DNA from 3 places in the Diaphorobacter ruginosibacter genome. Region 3 is predicted to be linked to each of the others. Evidence: predicted binding sites of a transcription regulator. Region 3 holds the regulator's gene; each other region holds the start of a gene.
What was found. The regulator FNR, encoded in region 3, switches genes on or off when oxygen is low (the NO sensors DNR and NnrR bind a similar motif). The targets are predictions, from matches to a motif close to TTGATNNNNATCAA.
Positions count from the first base shown of each region.

Region 1: the regulator FNR is predicted to act here: its motif matches at 2,935-2,948, upstream of cyoA (ubiquinol oxidase subunit II).
Region 2: the regulator FNR is predicted to act here: its motif matches at 3,128-3,141, upstream of H9K76_RS14740 (phenylacetic acid degradation protein PaaY).

Region 1 covers NZ_CP060714.1:1,629,421-1,635,329, reverse strand. Annotated here, with positions in the region: gene H9K76_RS07435 (ExbD/TolR family protein) at 1-39, shown strand, start outside; gene tolA (cell envelope integrity protein TolA) at 72-1,127, shown strand; gene H9K76_RS07425 (MFS transporter) at 1,383-2,717, opposite strand; gene cyoA (ubiquinol oxidase subunit II) at 3,058-4,104, shown strand; gene cyoB (cytochrome o ubiquinol oxidase subunit I) at 4,202-5,909, shown strand, end outside.
Region 2 covers NZ_CP060714.1:3,231,882-3,237,790, reverse strand. Annotated here, with positions in the region: gene H9K76_RS14755 (Bug family tripartite tricarboxylate transporter substrate binding protein) at 1-425, shown strand, start outside; gene H9K76_RS14750 (enoyl-CoA hydratase/isomerase family protein) at 605-1,696, shown strand; gene H9K76_RS14745 (TetR/AcrR family transcriptional regulator) at 1,715-2,413, opposite strand; gene H9K76_RS14740 (phenylacetic acid degradation protein PaaY) at 2,464-3,069, opposite strand; gene H9K76_RS14735 (enoyl-CoA hydratase-related protein) at 3,261-4,040, shown strand; gene paaI (hydroxyphenylacetyl-CoA thioesterase PaaI) at 4,100-4,495, shown strand; gene paaK (phenylacetate--CoA ligase PaaK) at 4,515-5,831, shown strand; gene paaA (1,2-phenylacetyl-CoA epoxidase subunit PaaA) at 5,868-5,909, shown strand, end outside.
Region 3 covers NZ_CP060714.1:3,511,759-3,517,667, forward strand. Annotated here, with positions in the region: gene hemN (oxygen-independent coproporphyrinogen III oxidase) at 1-1,247, opposite strand, end outside; gene fnr (fumarate/nitrate reduction transcriptional regulator Fnr) at 1,433-2,155, shown strand; gene H9K76_RS15975 (hypothetical protein) at 2,492-2,779, opposite strand; gene H9K76_RS15980 (FixH family protein) at 3,079-3,390, opposite strand; gene ccoG (cytochrome c oxidase accessory protein CcoG) at 3,460-4,905, opposite strand; gene ccoP (cytochrome-c oxidase, cbb3-type subunit III) at 5,006-5,909, opposite strand, start outside.

The DNA.
Region 1 (5,909 bases), 1.9 Mb from region 3:
CAGCGTGTCGGCCTCATCGTGAAATCCACAGGCGGCTGACCTCAAGAAGGCCGGAATCCTCCAAGAGCTGAATGCAAGCAACCAACGATCGCGACCAGTTTGCCCCGCCCCGTCCACCCGGACGTCGGCGTGCGATTTCGCTCGCCGTACTCGCGCACGCCGCTTTGGTCGGTGCGCTGTTCTGGGGACTGAACTGGAAGAAGAGTTCCGACGCCCCCGCTGTCGAGGCTGAACTCTGGTCTGCCCTGCCGCAGCAGGCGGCCCCTCGCGCGGCAGCACCGCCCCCTCCACCCCCCACGCCTGAACCCAGGCCGACGCCCGCCCCGCCGCCCGAGCCCGTGAAGGCCCCTCCGCCCCCACCGCCGCCGCCCGCCCCCGCACCGAAGCCGACGGTGCAGGACACGCGCGCCGCCGATATCGCTCTGGAAAAAGAAAAAAAGCGCAAGGAAGCCGAGAAGGCCCTGCAGAAACAGCAGGAAGAGAAAGAGCGCAAGGAGAAGGAACGCAAGGAAAAGGCCGAGGAAGAGCGCAAGGAAAAGCTGGAGCAGCAGAAGAAGGACAAGGCCGAAAAGGAAAAGGCGGAGAAAGCCGAGCGCGAGAAGGAGCGCAAGGAACAGCTCGAGAAGGAAAAGAAGGAAAAGGCGGAGCAGGAAAAGAAGGACAAGGCCGCCAAGGCCGAGGCCGACCGCAAGAAGGCCGCCGAGGACAAGCGCAAGGCCGATGCCGCCAAGGCCTCGGAAGCCGCTGCAGCCAAGGCGGCCGAGGCACAACGCCAGGAGAACCTGCGCCGCATGACCGGCATGGCGGGAGCGACCGGCGGCGCCACCGCAACAGGCACGGCAACGCACAGCTCCGGCCCGTCGGGTGGCTACGCGGGCAAGGTCGCTGCCAAGGTCAAGCCCAACATCACCTTCTCGGAGAACATCCCGGGCAACCCGCGCGCCGAGGTCGAGGTTCGCACGTCTCCCGATGGCACCATCGTGGGCACGCGCATCACCAAGTCGAGCGGCAATGCTGCCTGGGACCAGGCCGTGCTGCGCGCACTCGAGAAGACCGACACTCTGCCCAAGGACGTCGATGGTCGGGTGCCGCCGTCGTTGACGATCGGTTTCAGGCCTAACGACTGATGGGCTGGCTGATCGCGGTGTGAAGCCGAACCCTATCGGGACGGGATTGCGGGGGCTCTTATCTTGTTGAGTTCCTGTTTTCTTGTTTCAGGGCGGAGGCCGGGAGTGCCCCCGGCGGGGCAGTCCCGGCCTCCGCCCTAAAAACCAGAAAGCAGAAACCCGATAAGCCCCGAACTCCAAGAAGAAAGAAAAAGCCGGGACCAGCCCGGCTTCCGTAAATGAGAAGGAACCGCCCAAGGCAGCCCCCTTCACCCTTCAATTGTCACGCTGCTCCAGCACCCGATTGATACGCAACGCCAGCAACGTGCACACCACAGCGGACAGCAGGTAGAGCGAGACCGCCCCCAGCCCCCACTTGGCCGAGAGACCCAGGGCAACCAGCGGTGCGAAGGCAGCGCCGATCAACCATGCCAGATCGGTGGACAGCGCAGCACCCGTATAGCGGAAGTCACTGGTGAAGTTGTTGGTCACCGTACCCGAGGATTGGCCATAGGACAGGCCCAGCAGGATGAAGCCGATCAGGATGAACGCGTTGTTGCCCACTGCGCCGCCCTTGAGCATCCACGGTGCAATCAGCGCATACAGGCCGATCATCACCGCCATGGTGCCCAGCAGGTTGCGGCGGCCCATCTTGTCGGCAATCACGCCCGAGATCACGATCGCGCCAGCGGCAAGGATCGCGCCCATGATCTGCACCTCCAGCACGTCCACCACGGATTGCTGGGAGTACATCGAGATCCACGACAGCGGGAACACGGTCACCAGATGGAACAGCGCCAGGCTGGACAGGGCGGCGAAGGCGCCCAGCAGCACGTTGCGGCCCTGGCCGCTCATCACCTCGGTCACGCTGACGGGCTCCAGCTCGCTGGCCTGCAGTGCATCGGCATAGGACTGCCCCACCACCAGTCGCAGGCGGGCAAACAGGGCCACGACGTTGATCGCAAAGGCGACGAAGAAAGGATAGCGCCAGCCCCAATCCAGGAACTCGCTCACCGGCAGGCTGCTGTACAGATAGGCGAACAGCGCGGCGGCGATGATGAAGCCCAGCGGCGCGCCGAGCTGGCCGATCATCGCGTACCAGCCGCGCTTGTCCCGGGGCACACCCATCGCGAGCAGCGAAGGCAGTCCGTCCCATGATCCGCCCAGCGCCAGCCCCTGGCCGATGCGCAGTGCGATCAGCACGACGATTGCGGAGGAGCCCACCGAGTGGTAGGTCGGCAGGAAGGCCATGCCCACCGTGCACACGCCCAGCGTGAACATGGCAAGCGTGAGCTTGGTGCCGCGCCCCCAGCGCCGCTGCACCGCCATGCCGATGGCCGTGCCCACAGGCCGCGCCACGAAGGCCAGCGCGAAGATGGCGAAGGCCATCAGCGTGCCGTCCAGGCGCGACATGAAGGGGAACAGGGTGAACGGAAAGACCAGTACGCAGGCGATACCGAATACGAAAAAATCGAAATACTCGGACGACCGGCCAATGATCACGCCGACGGCGATTTCATTAGGGGTGACGTCCTCATCCGTGTGGGCACGCGAAAGAGAGTTGGCGTCTTCATTGCGAGGCACGGGAAATGCTACGGAACCGCTGCTCATCTAAATGCTCCTTCTCCAAAGGCCTGACTTTCGGTGAAGGTCCACGGGGGTCGGCGCTCGTGCCCGCCGACTTTTCGTGAACCTGTTCGACGTTCTACACCTGGGTTTTGGTCGCCACAAGTACGCAAACACCGACATTTTTGAAGGGAAAACCCTAGATGTTTGTCAGCCTTTGTCTATTTTGAGGTGACAAAACGCATGTAAGTCCTTGTCCCACTTGATGTTGGACAAAATGCCCCATCGATATATTTGGTAACCGGTTTACAGTCACGGATGTCCAGTAATCCGCGTTAACACTCAGGGGACTAACCCTGATGGCGCGCTTTTGTCCATTCCAAGCATGTCTAAAACCAAGGAAACCCGCATCCCGGCATGGCTGGGTGCGGCAGCTTTGACAGCCCTTCTCACGGGCTGCAGCAAGGCTGTCGTGCTCAATCCTGCTGGCGATATCGCAGCGCAACAGGGGCAACTGGTGATCACAGCAACCCTGCTGATGCTCATCATCATCGTCCCTGTGATCTTTCTGACTCTGTTGTTCGCCTGGAAATACCGCCAGTCCAACACGGAAGCCCGCTATGAACCCGAATGGCACCATTCGACCAGCCTCGAACTGGTGATCTGGACCGTTCCGCTGCTCATCATCATCGCGCTGGGTGCGCTGACCTGGATCAGCACCCATAAGCTCGATCCGTATCGTCCGCTGGATCGCATCTCCGAGACCAAGGCACTCGACCCGAACGTCAAGCCGCTCGAGATCCAGGTGGTTTCCCTGGACTGGAAGTGGCTGTTCTTCTATCCCGAGCAAGGCATTGCGACGGTGAACGAAGTGGCTGCGCCGGTGGATCGCCCGATCCTCTTCAAGCTGACCTCCTCCAACACCATGAACGCGTTCTACGTTCCCGATCTGGCCGGCATGATCTACACGATGCCCGGCATGCAGACCGAGCTGAACGCCGTGATCAACAAGGAAGGCGAATTCAAGGGCATGTCCTCGCACTACAGCGGCGCGGGCTTTGCCGGCATGACATTCAAGTTCAAGGGCCTCTCCGACGAGGACTTCGGCAAGTGGATCGCGAAGGCGAAGACCGAAGGCAAGCCGCTGGACTCCGCGACCTACCTGAACCTGGCCAAGCCCAGCGAACGCAACCCCGTCGAGCGCTTCTCGGCCGTGGATGAGGGCCTGTACAACAAGGTGCTCAATCGCTGCGTCGAAGAAGGCAAGATGTGCATGCACCACATGATGGCCATCGACGCCGCAGGTGGCGAAGCCTACCTCAAGGCTGCCGGCCTGAACCTGCCACAGGACGTGTGCACGGTTCAGAACGCCGACAGCGTCGTTGCACTGCTGGATTCGCAGCGCACCCAAGCTGCTGCTGCCGTGCAGTAACGAAGAGAAGTTAGAGAGAAGACTCAACATGGTGTCTGAACAATCAACCACCCCCGCGCACTGGCTGCTCGGTCGCATCACATGGGACCAGATTCCCATGACGCACGAGCCCATCGTGCTCTACACCTTCATCGCCGTGGTGCTCGGCGGCCTCGTCGTGCTGGCCGGCCTCACCAAATTCCGCCTCTGGGGTCCGCTCTGGAAGGACTGGATCTGCTCCATCGACCACAAGAAGATCGGCATCATGTACATGATCCTCGGTCTGGTCATGCTCCTGCGCGGTTTCGCCGATGCGGTGATGATGCGCCTGCAGCAGTCCATGGCCTTCGGCGAGAACATGGGCTACCTCCCTCCGCACCACTACGACCAGATCTTCACTGCCCACGGCGTGATCATGATCTTCTTCGTGGCGATGCCTTTCGTGACGGGCCTGATGAACTATCTGGTGCCGCTGCAGATCGGTGCGCGCGACGTGTCGTTCCCGTTCCTCAACAACTTCAGCTTCTGGATGACCACCGGCGGCGCGGTGCTGGTGATGATCTCGCTGTTCCTTGGCGAGTTCTCCACCTCCGGCTGGCTGGCGCTGTCCAACCTGGGGCACCAGAACCCCGGGACGGGTCTTGACTACTACATCTGGGGCCTGCAGGTCGCCGGTGTCGGTACGACGCTATCCGGTATCAACCTGATCGTCACCATCATCAAGATGCGCGCACCCGGCATGAACCTGATGAAGATGCCCGTCTTCACCTGGACCGCCCTGTGCACCAACGCGCTGATCGTCGCCTCGTTCCCGGTTCTGACCGCAGCCCTCGTCCTGATGTCCCTGGACCGCTATGTCGGTACGCACTTCTTCTCGAACGACTTCGGCGGCAACCCGATGCTGTACGTGAACCTGATCTGGATCTGGGGCCACCCCGAGGTCTACATCCTGATCCTGCCCTGCTTCGGCGTGTTCTCGGAAATCGTGGCCACGTTCTCGCGCAAGCGCCTGTTCGGCTACACCTCGATGGTGTACGCGACGGTCTGTATCACGATCCTGTCCTACCTCGTGTGGCTGCACCACTTCTTCACGATGGGCTCCGGCGCCTCGGTGAATACGTTCTTCGGCATCACGACGATGATCATCTCGATCCCGACGGGCGCGAAGATCTTCAACTGGCTGTTCACCATGTACCGCGGCCGCATCCGCTTCACGGTGCCCATGCTGTGGACCATCGGCTTCATGGTCACGTTCGCCATCGGCGGCATGACCGGCGTGCTGCTGGCCGTTCCGCCTGCCGACTTCGTGCTGCACAACTCGCTGTTCCTGATCGCCCACTTCCACAACGTGATCATCGGCGGCGTGGTGTTCGCCGTGTTCGCCGGCATCAACTACTGGTACCCCAAGGCGTTCGGCTACCGTCTCAACGAGTTCTGGGGCAAGGCATCGTTCTGGTTCTGGCTGGTCGGCTTCTGGGTTGCGTTCACGCCGCTGTACATCCTCGGCCTGATGGGCGTGACGCGTCGTGCCAACCACTTCGAGGATCCTTCCCTGCAGATCTGGTTCATCATCGCCGCCTGCGGCGCCGCACTGATTGCCGCCGGTATCGGCTGCTTCTTCATCCAGCTGTTCGTGAGCTTCCTGCAACGCGACAAGCTGCGTGACGTGACGGGCGACCCATGGGATGGCCGCACGCTGGAATGGGCCACTTCGTCGCCCCCTCCCCAGTACAACTTCGCGTTCACGCCCGTGGTGTATGAAATCGACGCCTGGACCGACATGAAGAAGCATGGCTACAAGCGTCCGCTCTCGGGCTTCCAGTCGA
Region 2 (5,909 bases), 280 kb from region 3:
CCTACAAGGGCAGCGCGCCCGCGGACGTTGATCTGGTGGCCGGGCAGATCGATTTCCTGACCGACACGATCAATTCCGTGTCCGCCTTCATCAAGGATGGCAAGCTCAAGCTTTTGGCGGTGTCCACGCCCAGGCGCCTGCCCAATTTCCCGCAGGCGCCGACGCTCGCGGAGAGCGGCATGACCGGCTATGAGTCCGGCGCATGGCAGGGTGTGATGGTGCCCGCAAAGACGCCCAAGGAAGTGATCGACAGGCTCAACCAGGCATTCAACCATGCACTCAAGGACCCGGAGGTGCTCAGGAAGCTCGCCATCCAGAGCACGGAGCCGCTGGGTTCGACACCCGCCGAGTATGGCGACTACATCCAGAAAGAGCTCAAGCGCTGGGCGGGAGTGGTCAAGAGCACGGGCGTGTCCCTGGAGTGACCCTGGACGAGGGTTGTCGCGGATTGCCCATGAAATGGCGCAATCGAGGATGCGGCATCTGGAACGCTGTTGCACCAGGTGCCCATGTAGCCTATAGACTATCCGGTTGAGACAGGCCGCGCGGCGAACGCTCGCGGCCATTCGTGCAACCTTGATAGCTTCCCCTGGAAGGACGAAAAATGACGGAGATGGCGGCAGAAGTTCTGACCGAAGTACGTGGCCAAGTGGGCTTCATCACTCTCAATCGCGCGAAGGCGCTGAATGCGCTTTCGCTGGGCATGGTACGCGATCTGCTCGCCACGCTGCTTGCATGGCAGAAGGATGACAAGGTGCTGGCCGTGGCCATCCGCGGCAACGGCCGGGAAGGACCGTTCGGCGCGTTCTGCGCGGGTGGCGACATCCGTTTCCTGCACAAGGCGGGCTCGGTCGGCAACCCCGAGATCGAGGACTTCTTCACCGAGGAATATGCGCTGAACTACCTGATCCACGAGTTCGGCAAGCCCTACATCGCGTTCATGGACGGCATCGTCATGGGCGGCGGCATGGGCATCAGCCAGGGCGGCTCGGCGCGCATCGTCACCGAGCGCACCAAGATGGCCATGCCGGAGACCATCATCGGCCTGTTCCCCGACGTGGGCGGCGGGTACTTCCTGTCGCGCTGCCCGGGCCGCGTGGGCGAGTGGCTGGCGTTGACCGGCGACACCATCGACGGCGCATCCGCCATCGCCGCGAAGCTGGCCGATGGCTTCATGCCGTCCGACAAGCAGGCTGCCGTCTGGGAGCAACTCGGTGCAGAGAAGTTCGCCGACAGCGCCGCCGTGCAGAAGTGGATAGCATCGCAGTACGTCGCCGCGGGCGAAGGTGCGATCGGCAACCTGCCGCACATCGAGAAGTACTTTGCGCTGCCCACCGCGCGCGACATCGTGCAGGCGCTCGAGAAGGATGGCGACGAGTGGTGCCAGAAGACCGCCGCCGCGCTGCGCAAGCGCTCGCCGCTGATGCTGGAGGTGGTGCTCGAGCAGGTGCGCCGGGCCCGCGAGATGACGCTTGCCGAGGACCTGCGGATGGAGCGCGACATGGTGCGCCACTGCTTCTACCTGCGCCCCGGCCAGAGCGAGACCATCGAAGGCATTCGTGCGCTGGTCGTGGACAAGGACCACGCACCCCGGTGGAATCCCGCCCGCGTGGAGGAAGTGGATGCCGAGCTGGTGCAGGCCTTCTTCAAGAGCCCCTGGCCGGCGCACTCGCATCCGCTGGCATTCCTGGCCTGAGAACGTCATCGCGTTGCTTCAGGCTCCGGCCTCAGCCCCCTGCCTGTTCGCGGGCGGGGGTGCCAGTGACGACGGGGACAGCGCGGGAGTGAAGGACGGCACGACAAGGCCGGGTGGCTTCACGTTCGGCAGCCCGCCCAGGAAAAGATCTGCCACCACGGGCCCCATGGCGCTGTAGTTGAGCTCGCCATCGGGCCGCATCCAGGTGAACATCCAGTTGATCATGCCGAACAGCAGCATGGTCAGCGGCTTGGCCATTCCCGCCATATTTTTGCTGCCGTCGAGCTTGCCCGACTCGGCCACGGCCCGCGCGAATCCCTCGACCACGACGCGTTCCTTGTCGAGCACGCGCCGGCGGTCATCGTCCTCGAGGAACTTCACGTCCTCGGTCAACACGCGGTGCGCGCTCTGCGCATCGGCATATTCCTCGACGATGCGCTGGATCAGATGGCGCAGCCGTGCCTCGCCCTGCAGTTGCCGAACCTGCTCATCCTCGATCAGCGCCGCCAGTCGGGTGACGTGATCTTCCGCGATGCACACCAGCATCGCGTACTTGTCCCGGTAGTAGTGGTAGAGCGACGCCTTGGACAGGCCGCAGGCCTCGGCGACCTGGTTCATCGAGGTGGCCGAGTAGCCGCGCCGCGCGAACAGCTGCGCGGCCTGCTCCAGGATCATTTCGCGCTGATCGTCATAGTTGGCTGCGCGTCCGCGTGGCATGGAGGGAGTCCTTTGGTTGTCTCTGCAGGGGGCTGAATCAGGTCTTGGGATCAATCGCCTCGGCGGGTCTCGATCAGCGATTTCACCTCCACGGACTTCACGCTCGGGCGATTCGTCTCGACGGCCGTGAGCGGCTCGACCTCCTGCATGCTGGCCTGGCAGCGGCGCGTGAGATCCTGGTAGGTACGGGTGCCTTCGAGCTTCCAGGCGATCTCGTCGTCGGAGAGCTCGCGCCTGACCTTGGCGGGCATGCCGGCGACCAGGCTGCGCGGTGGAACCTTCATGCCCGCGGGCACGAACGCGCAGGCCGCCACGATGGATGCCGCGCCGACCTCCGCCTCGTCCATCACCACCGCATTCATCCCCACCAGCGCATCGCGCCGGATCACGCAGCTGTGCAGCACGGCCCCGTGGCCGATGTGGCCGTTTTCCTCGATCACCGTGTCCTGCCGCGGGAAGCCATGCACCACGCAGGTGTCCTGCACGTTCGCGCCGCGGTGCATGACGATGCGCCCGAAGTCGCCGCGCAGGCAGGCGGCCGGCCCCACGTAGCAGTCCGGGCCGACGATCACATCGCCGATCAGCACGGCGGTGGGGTGCACGTAGGCGCTGGAGTCGATCACCGGAATGACGCCTTCGATGGAATAGCAGGGCATGGGGGTCTCCTCACGGCAGCAGGGCAGGGTATGCACCTAATGCGGGTGGCTTGAAAGTTTGATTTGAGTCATCTTAAAATAAACCGAACGGTCGGTCAATTATGTTTTCATGCGACTTATCAAGCTGCAGCCAAGGAAGCGGTGAGCCGATCGACAGCAGATCCCTTCACGATGAAAGGCGAGTGATGACGATGGAGTCACTGGTTCTGGTGGAAGATGCCGGCGCGGTACGCACGCTGACGCTCAATCGCCCGGCGGCGATGAACAGCTTCACCTCCGAGATGCATGCGCAGTTGCGCGAAGCCCTGGACGCTGCAGCAGCCGAGGCTGCCGTTCGCTGCGTGGTCATCACGGGGGCCGGGCGGGGCTTCTGTGCGGGGCAGGACCTGGGAGACCCGCAGGCCGCGCCAGGGCAGGATCTGGGTGCATTGATCGCGCGGAACTACCTGCCCCTGGTCGAGACCCTCCGCGCCATGCCCGTTCCGGTCATCGCGGCCGTGAACGGGGTGGCGGCTGGAGCCGGAGCCAATCTCGCGCTGTGCTGTGACGTGGTGATTGCCGCGAAGTCGGCCAGCTTCATACAGGCGTTCGCCAGGATCGGGCTGATTCCCGACACCGGCGGCACCTGGCTGCTGCCTCGCCTGGTGGGCCACGCACGCGCCATGGCGCTGGCACTGACAGGCGACAGGCTGCCCGCCGAGCAGGCCGCGCAGATGGGCATGATCTGGCAATGCGTGGAGGATGCCGAACTGCGCGATGCCGTGCAGGCGCTGGCCGCGCGCCTTGCCGCGATGCCCACGAAGGCGCTGGTGGCCACGCGCCGGGCCTTGAATGAGGCGCAGCATCTCGACATGCGCGGTGCGCTGGAAATGGAAGCACGGGTGCAGGCGCAATTCGGCAGCTCGCATGATTACCTGGAAGGTGTGGATGCGTTCCGCGGCAAGCGCGCACCTCAGTTCACCGATCGCTGAGGCGAGAGCGACATGACGGCAGCCACCCCCAGCAGATCGCGGAACATGTGCGCGACCACATGTTCGGCAATGACCGCGCTTCGCGTGCGCTTGGCATGGAGGTCACGGCGATTGCGCCGGGCCGCGCAACGCTCACCATGCGGGTGCGGGGCGACATGCTCAACGGCCATCAGACCTGCCATGGTGGTTTCATCACCACCCTCGCAGACTCGGCATTCGCGTTCGCGTGCAACTCCTACAACGAGCTCGCGGTGGCCTCGTCGATCACGGTGGACTTTGTCGCGCCGGGCCGCGAAGGCGACGTGCTCACCGCGCATGCGGTGGAGGTTTCCCGCTCGGGACGCACCGGGCTCTACGACTGTGATGTCCGCAACCAGAACGGGGAGCGCATCGCGGCATTTCGCGGGCGCTCGTACACGATGAAGGGCAAGCCCGCTGTCGGTGAGCCGGTTTGATGATGCAGGAGACCAACCCATGACCGTGAAGATCCCGGACCCTGCCGACCTCTGCGACATCGAGAAGGCCAGCCGCGACGAGATTTCCGCGCTGCAGCTCAGGCGCCTGAAGGAGACGCTGCAGCACGCCTACGACAACGTGCCGCACTACCGCCGCGCGTTCGACGCCAAGGGCGTGCACCCGGACGATCTCAGGCAGCTCTCCGATCTGTCGAAGTTCCCGTTCACGGTGAAGGCCGACCTGCGCAACAACTATCCGTTCGGCCTGTTCGCGGTGCCCCGCGAGAAGATCGCCCGCATCCACGCATCGAGCGGCACCACGGGCAAGCCCACGGTGGTCGGCTACACATTGAACGATATCGGCACCTGGGCCGATCTGGTGGCGCGTTCGATCCGTGCGGCGGGAGGCCGGCCGGGCGACATGGTGCATGTGTCCTATGGCTACGGGCTGTTCACGGGCGGCCTCGGTGCCCACTATGGCGCGGAGCGTGCGGGCTGCACGGTGATCCCGATGTCGGGTGGGCAGAGCGAGAAGCAGGTGCAGCTCATCAACGACTTCAAGCCCGACATCATCATGGTCACGCCGAGCTACATGCAGGTGCTGATCGAGGAGTTCACGCGGCAGGGGCTGGACCCGGCCGCCAGTTCGCTGAAGGTGGGCATCTTCGGTGCCGAACCCTGGACCGAGGCCATGCGTCACGATATCGAGCGAAAGGCCGCGCTCGATGCTGTCGACATCTACGGGCTCTCCGAGGTGATGGGCCCGGGCGTGGCCAGCGAGTGCGTGGAGACCAAGGACGGCCCGGTGATCTGGGAAGACCATTTCTATCCCGAGATCATCCACCCGGAGACCGGCGAACCCGTGGCGGACGGCGAGGAGGGCGAACTGGTCTTCACCTCGCTCACCAAGGAGGCCATGCCCATCATCCGCTACCGCACGCGCGACCTCACGCGCCTCCTGCCGCCCACGGCACGCTCGTTCCGCCGCATGGGCAAGATCGTGGGCCGCAGCGACGACATGATGATCATCCGTGGCGTGAACGTGTTCCCCACGCAGGTCGAGGAAATCGTGCTGGCCCATGCCAAGCTCACCGGGCTCTATCAGATGCACCTGAGCCGCGAAGGCCTGCTCGATGAAGTCGAAGTGCACTGCGAGCTGCAGCCTGAGTTGCGCGGCACCGACGAGCGCGAGCGCGGCGAGATAGCGCAATGGGTGCAGCAGCGCATCAAGACGCTGATCGGCATTTCCACCCGGGTGCGGGTGATGGAGCCCGATTCCATCGAGCGCACGCTCACCGGAAAAGCCCGACGCGTGATCGACAAGCGCCCGCGCTGAGCAGCGCCGGGCCATCTTCATCAAGGAGCTTCCGTCATGTACACACAAGCCATGGACACGATGGGCAAGGAGCCTGCC
Region 3 (5,909 bases):
TGCTCGTCCATGGCCTGCAACTGTTCCAGCTCCGCCGCGAAGTAGCTCTCGAAATCGATGAGCCAGGCCTGCTCGATGGACTCGAAGACCAGCTCTCCCTGGCACATCAGCGCCATGATGACGGAGCGGCGCAGCAGATCGTCGCGCGAAAGCGCCAGGCCACGCACAATGGGCAAGCGCCCCCGGTTGATGGTGTCGTAGTACTCGTCCAGGGTCTTGGCGTTCTGGCTGTAGGTTGCGCCAACCTTGCCGATTGCCGAGACTCCCAGGCCGATCAGGTCGCAATCGGGCTGCGTGCTGTAGCCCTGGAAATTGCGATGCAGGCGACCCTGCCGCTTGGCCACTGCCAGGGAGTCGTCCGGCAGCGCGAAGTGGTCCATGCCGACATAGACGTACTCCGCATTCTGAAACACCTCCAGCGAACGCGCGAGCATGGCCACCTTCGCCGCAGGCAGCGGCAGTTCATCGGTCACGATGCGGCGCTGCGGCTTGAACCGCTCCGGCAGATGGGCATAGGCGTAGAGCGCGATGCGGTCCGGACGCAGCTCGCACACCTGCGCCAACGTGCGGTCGAAGGACTCGGGGGTCTGGCGCGGCAGCCCATAGATCAGGTCGACATTCACCGAATGGAATCCGATCCTGCGCGCTTCCTCCACCAGCCGGAAGACCTGCTCGGCGGGCTGTATCCGGTGAACGGCCTTCTGCACCTCGGGATCGAAGTCCTGCACACCGAAGCTCAGGCGGTTGAAGCCCAGTTGTCGCAAAAACGCCAGGCGATCATTGTCGACAGTCCGCGGGTCGATCTCGATGGAGTATTCGCCATCCGGAACAAGAACGAAACTCCGGCGGATCATGGACATCAGGTCCTGCAGGCCCTCATCGGTCAGAAATGTTGGGGTGCCTCCACCAATATGCAGCTGGCTCACATGCTGGATGACACCACAGTGCTCTGTGTGCAAATCGATTTCTCGACTCAGATAGCGAAGATAGGCTTCCGCCCGCTCCGGATGTTTGGTGATAATCTTGTTGCACGCACAGTAATAACAAAGCGATTCACAGAACGGGACGTGCACGTAGAGGGACAAAGGCAACGCCTTGGCATTCGAGCCGATGCGTCGCTGTTGTAGAGCGAGGATATAGTCGTCTTGACCGAACGCTTCCACGAAGCGGTCTGCCGTTGGATAGGACGTATAGCGGGGCCCAGACACGTCAAATTGACGGATGAGATCTGATGTGACAACAGTCATAGCGAATTCCAAAGGTTCGCCGCTACTGTGCCGCAGCCTCCGGAGAATGTCCTTGACACAGGTCAATCCAGTTTTCATGTTGACTGGGACAATGCATCCTGTTTTTCCTATATGCCAACGGCAGAGGCGAGTGGAACTCAGTCCACTTTTCGGAAGCCGATAACTTGTACAAGGCGCCATTGCAAATGACACCGCAAACCATCAAAGTCGCATGCTCCAATTGCAACCTGCGAGAACTTTGCATGCCTCTCGGGCTGTCCGAGGAGCAGCTGAAACGACTTGACGAAATCGTCGCCGTGCGCCGCAAGGTCAAGCGCGGAGGGACGCTGTTCCGCAATGGCGAGCCTTTCACGTCCCTGTTTGCCATTCGCACGGGTTTCTTCAAGACCTGCGTGGCCACCGAAGACGGCCGCGACCAGGTGACAGGCTTCCAGATGGCGGGAGAAATCATTGGCCTTGACGGCATCGTGAGCGACCGCCACACCTGCGATGCAGTGGCGCTGGAAGATGCCGAGGTCTGCGTCATGCCTTTCGACAACATCGAAGAGCTGTCGCGCGAGGTCAAGGCCCTTCAGCACCATGTGCACAAGATCATGAGCCGCGAGATCGTCCGCGAGCATGGCGTCATGCTGCTGCTGGGCAGCATGCGCGCTGAAGAGCGCCTTGCCGCATTCCTGCTCAATCTCGTGCAACGCCTTCACGCGCGTGGCTTTTCCCAGTCCGAGCTGGTACTGCGCATGACACGCGAGGAAATCGGCAGCTACCTGGGCCTCAAGCTCGAGACCGTGAGCCGCACCTTCTCCAAATTCGTCGAGGAAGGCGTGGTGGAGGTCAAACAGCGCCACGTCCGTATCCTGGATGCCGGTGCACTGCGCAATATCGTCAACAGCCAGCAAGCTTGCCATTGAGTCATTGAGTCATGGAGCTGCTGTGAAGTCACGACAGCTGCCGCCCGATGAGCCCGCGCCTTGGAGCGGCACGGCTCATCGGGGGGAACGAAAAAAACACGGAGCGGGTGCAATCAGCATCCTGGCAAGTCAACAAGGCTGAAGCAATTCCCAGGCGAAAGAGCGAAGTCCGCCGTTGACGTAATTGCCTACAAGCCCTCTGCATGAATCAAATCGACACATGCCAGCGGACTCGGGCGATCTGCGTTGCGTTGAAATCGTCGCACCAGCTGCTTGCCGCACCACTCGTACAGAGGGGCCTTGATTTCCCCCTACCCTATCGCTACGACAACAACGTCACGCGGAAAACTTCGCGCAATCCGCCGGCCTCTCATCACAAGGTACCGGGCAGCGATTGACCTCGAATGGCGAAAGCGAGAGCAGCGTCGTCAAGCCGCTTGCCACCATGATGATGGCCCAGAACGCAAAGAAGGCCAGCGTGTAGACACCCTGCCTGGAGAGGTTCACCGGCTGGTCAAACCATTCAAGCGCCTGCGGATCCACGAAGGCGAACACCAGCATTTCCAAGACGGCCGCCATCAGAAAGGCCGGCCAGGCGATCCACATGAGTCGTTGTGCTTTCATCGTCTTCCCCGTTGATTGGCGTTGTTCGCTCGTCCTCTTCATCCGAGCATGGATGGGTCATTCGCAGATTGCCGGCCAGAGACCAGTGCTTGTGAGCTCATGGGTAAGGGAACACATTTGATGGGTGTCCATTGATCTGAGTCATAGGCGCTGGCGCATTGAAGCGATTCTCTTCCATCCCCCATCGATGCAATGCACGGTATCACTGCCTTGCCGTGCTGTACATAGCACAAGCCCTGCCTGCAAAGCCCTGCCATGATCTGTGGCCTGCCGCTCTACCGCTTCACGCATTCCAGCACTCACTGGTCTGCAGGACGCATGGAGTCGTCGTCGGTAGCCGCATGGTTGCGCCCCTTCACCGCAGGCATCATGCTTCGTTCCTGTCCCTGCTGCCTGAGCGTCTCATTGATGTTCAAGCCCCGCTGGTAATAGTCTTCTTCCACGACAGGATCGGGAGTGCGGATCGCAATCCACAACGTGATGAAGCCGGCCACCACCACGATGGCCGGGCCCGCAATGATCATCCATACCATGCCGAACCGCCACCAAGGCTGCGCGGCGGCCGGCGCATCCTTCGATGCATTCAATGAAGTATCAACCGTAGTCTGCATTTTTCAAGCTCCTTGAAGGCGGGCCGCTTCCATAGCGATGCACGGGAAGTTGCCCGCATGATGTTTTCGTTAGCGCGGCACAAGAAAGACAGACTTCTCGATCACCTTGGCCTGATCCTCTTGCGCACTCACCTCGAACAGCACCTTGTGCGATCCGGACGCCGCGCTGCCATAGGGAATCTGCAGCCGCACCAGCACCCACCTGGATTCGGCAGGTCCCACTTCGATACGGGGATCAGCCACCACCTCCACGCCATCGAGCCCTGTTGCACCAATGTGGTAGCTGCGCGTCTGCTCTGTCGCGTTCATGATCTGCAGCCGATAGACATTCTCGAGTTTTCCGCCGGCGACGATGCGGGAGAGTGCCGCGCGATCACGCACCACATCCACCTTGAGCGGAGTGCGGCCTACCAGGCTGAACATCAACGCAAGGCACAACGCCACGAGCACTGCGCCGTAGAGCAGAACACGCGGGCGCAACACGCGCCGGAACATCTGCGACTGGCTCAATTTCTGTGCGATGCCGTTCTGCGTGCTCAGTCGAATGAGCCCACGTGGATACTGCATCTTGTCCATCACGTTGTTGCAGGCGTCGATGCATAGCCCGCAACCGATGCATTCGTACTGCAGGCCATTGCGGATGTCGATGCCGACCGGACAGACCTGCACGCACAGGCTGCAGTCGATGCAGTCGCCCAGGCCCTGCGCCTTGTAGTCGAGCTTCTTGGCGCGGGGGCCACGCTGCTCCCCACGGGCAGGGTCATAACTGACGATGAGCGTGTCCTTGTCGAACATCGCACTCTGGAAACGCGCATACGGACACATGTACTTGCAGACCTGCTCACGCATGTAGCCGGCATTTCCGTAGGTTGCAAAGCCGTAGAACACTACCCAGAACAGTTGCCAGGTGCCATGCAGCGCAAGAATCTCGGCACCCAGCTCACGGATGGGTACGAAGTAGCCCACGAAAGTGAAACCGGTCCAGGCTGCCAGCACGATCCAGATGGCCTGCTTGGTGGCTTTCTTCCAGATCTTCTCGAATGTCCAGCCGTTACGATCCAGCCGCATGCGGGCGCTGCGGTCGCCCTCGACCTTGTGCTCGATCCACATGAACAGTTCCGTGTAGACCGTCTGCGGGCACGCGAACCCGCACCAGAGGCGCCCCGCCACCGCCGTGAAGAGGAACAGGGAGAGCGCCGAGATGATCAGCAGGCCCGTGAGATAGATGAAGTCCTGCGGATAGAGGACCAATCCGAAAAGATAGAAACGGCGGGCGCCCAGATCGAAGAGCACCATCTGCCGCTCGCCCCACTGGAACCAGGGCACGAGATAGAAGAAGGCCTGCGTGAGAAACACCAGCAACCATCGCCAGCGCGCAAACATGCCGTTGATCGAACGGGGATAGATCTTCTTCTGTGCTTCGTAGAGCGAAACGCTTTCGGTCTGCTCGCTGTCGGGGACCGGAGTAATGGGGATGACCCGACCCGAGCTTTTTTGACCGTCTTCTGACGTCATGATAGGTCTTCTTGGAACGTGAACCGATGGACTGGGAGAACAACGACGCCGGCCTCCCCCTCATGAAGGCAAACCGGCTGTCGTTGGCAAGGGCTGTGAATCAATGCGCAGCAGCCGGCTTGTTCGACAAGCCCCACACATAGGCAGTCAGCACTTTGATCTGATCGTTGGTGAGTTTCTGTGCCTGGGCGGGCATTTCGTTCTGCTTACCCTTGTTGATCATGGCGACGATGGCATCCTCGCCGTAGCCGTGCAGCCAGATGTCGTCGGTCAGGTTGGGTGCGCCCAGCGCCTGGTTGCCTTTGCCGTCCATGCCGTGGCAGGCGGCGCAGACCGCGAACTTCTCCTTGCCCAGCGCCGCCTTGATCGAGTCATTGGGACTGCCGGACAGGCTCAGCACATAGTGCGCCAGGTTGCGCACGTCCTCCGCCCCACCCACCGCCGCGACCATGGGCGCCATCACGCCCACGCGGCCATCGTGAATGGTCTTGTAGATCTGCTCGGGCGCTCCGCCATGCAGCCAGTCGGCATCGGACAAGTTGGGGAAGCCCTTGCTGCCGCGGGCATCCGAGCCGTGACACTGCGCGCAATTGTTCATGAACAGACGGTCGCCGATGGCCATGGCTGCCGGGTCCTTGGCAACCTCCTCCACGGGCATGCTCTCGAACCGGGCATACAGGGGTTGCAACTGCTGGTTGGCCTTCACGACCTCCGCGTCGTACTCTCCCAGTTGAGTCCAGTTCAGCTTGCCGCTGTAGGCACCAAGGCCTGGAAAGGCAAACAGGTAGGCAAGGCCGAATACGATGGTGATGACGAACAGCCACATCCACCAGCGTGGCATCGGGTTGTTCATTTCGGTCAGGTCGCCGTCCCAGACATGGCCGGTTGTGTTGTCGCTGGTCGACTCCACCTTCTTCTTTGCAGTGAAGACGAGGAGCAACAGGCAGGCGACGATACCGATGACGGTCACGCCTGCCACGTAGATCGACCAGAAATTACTGGTG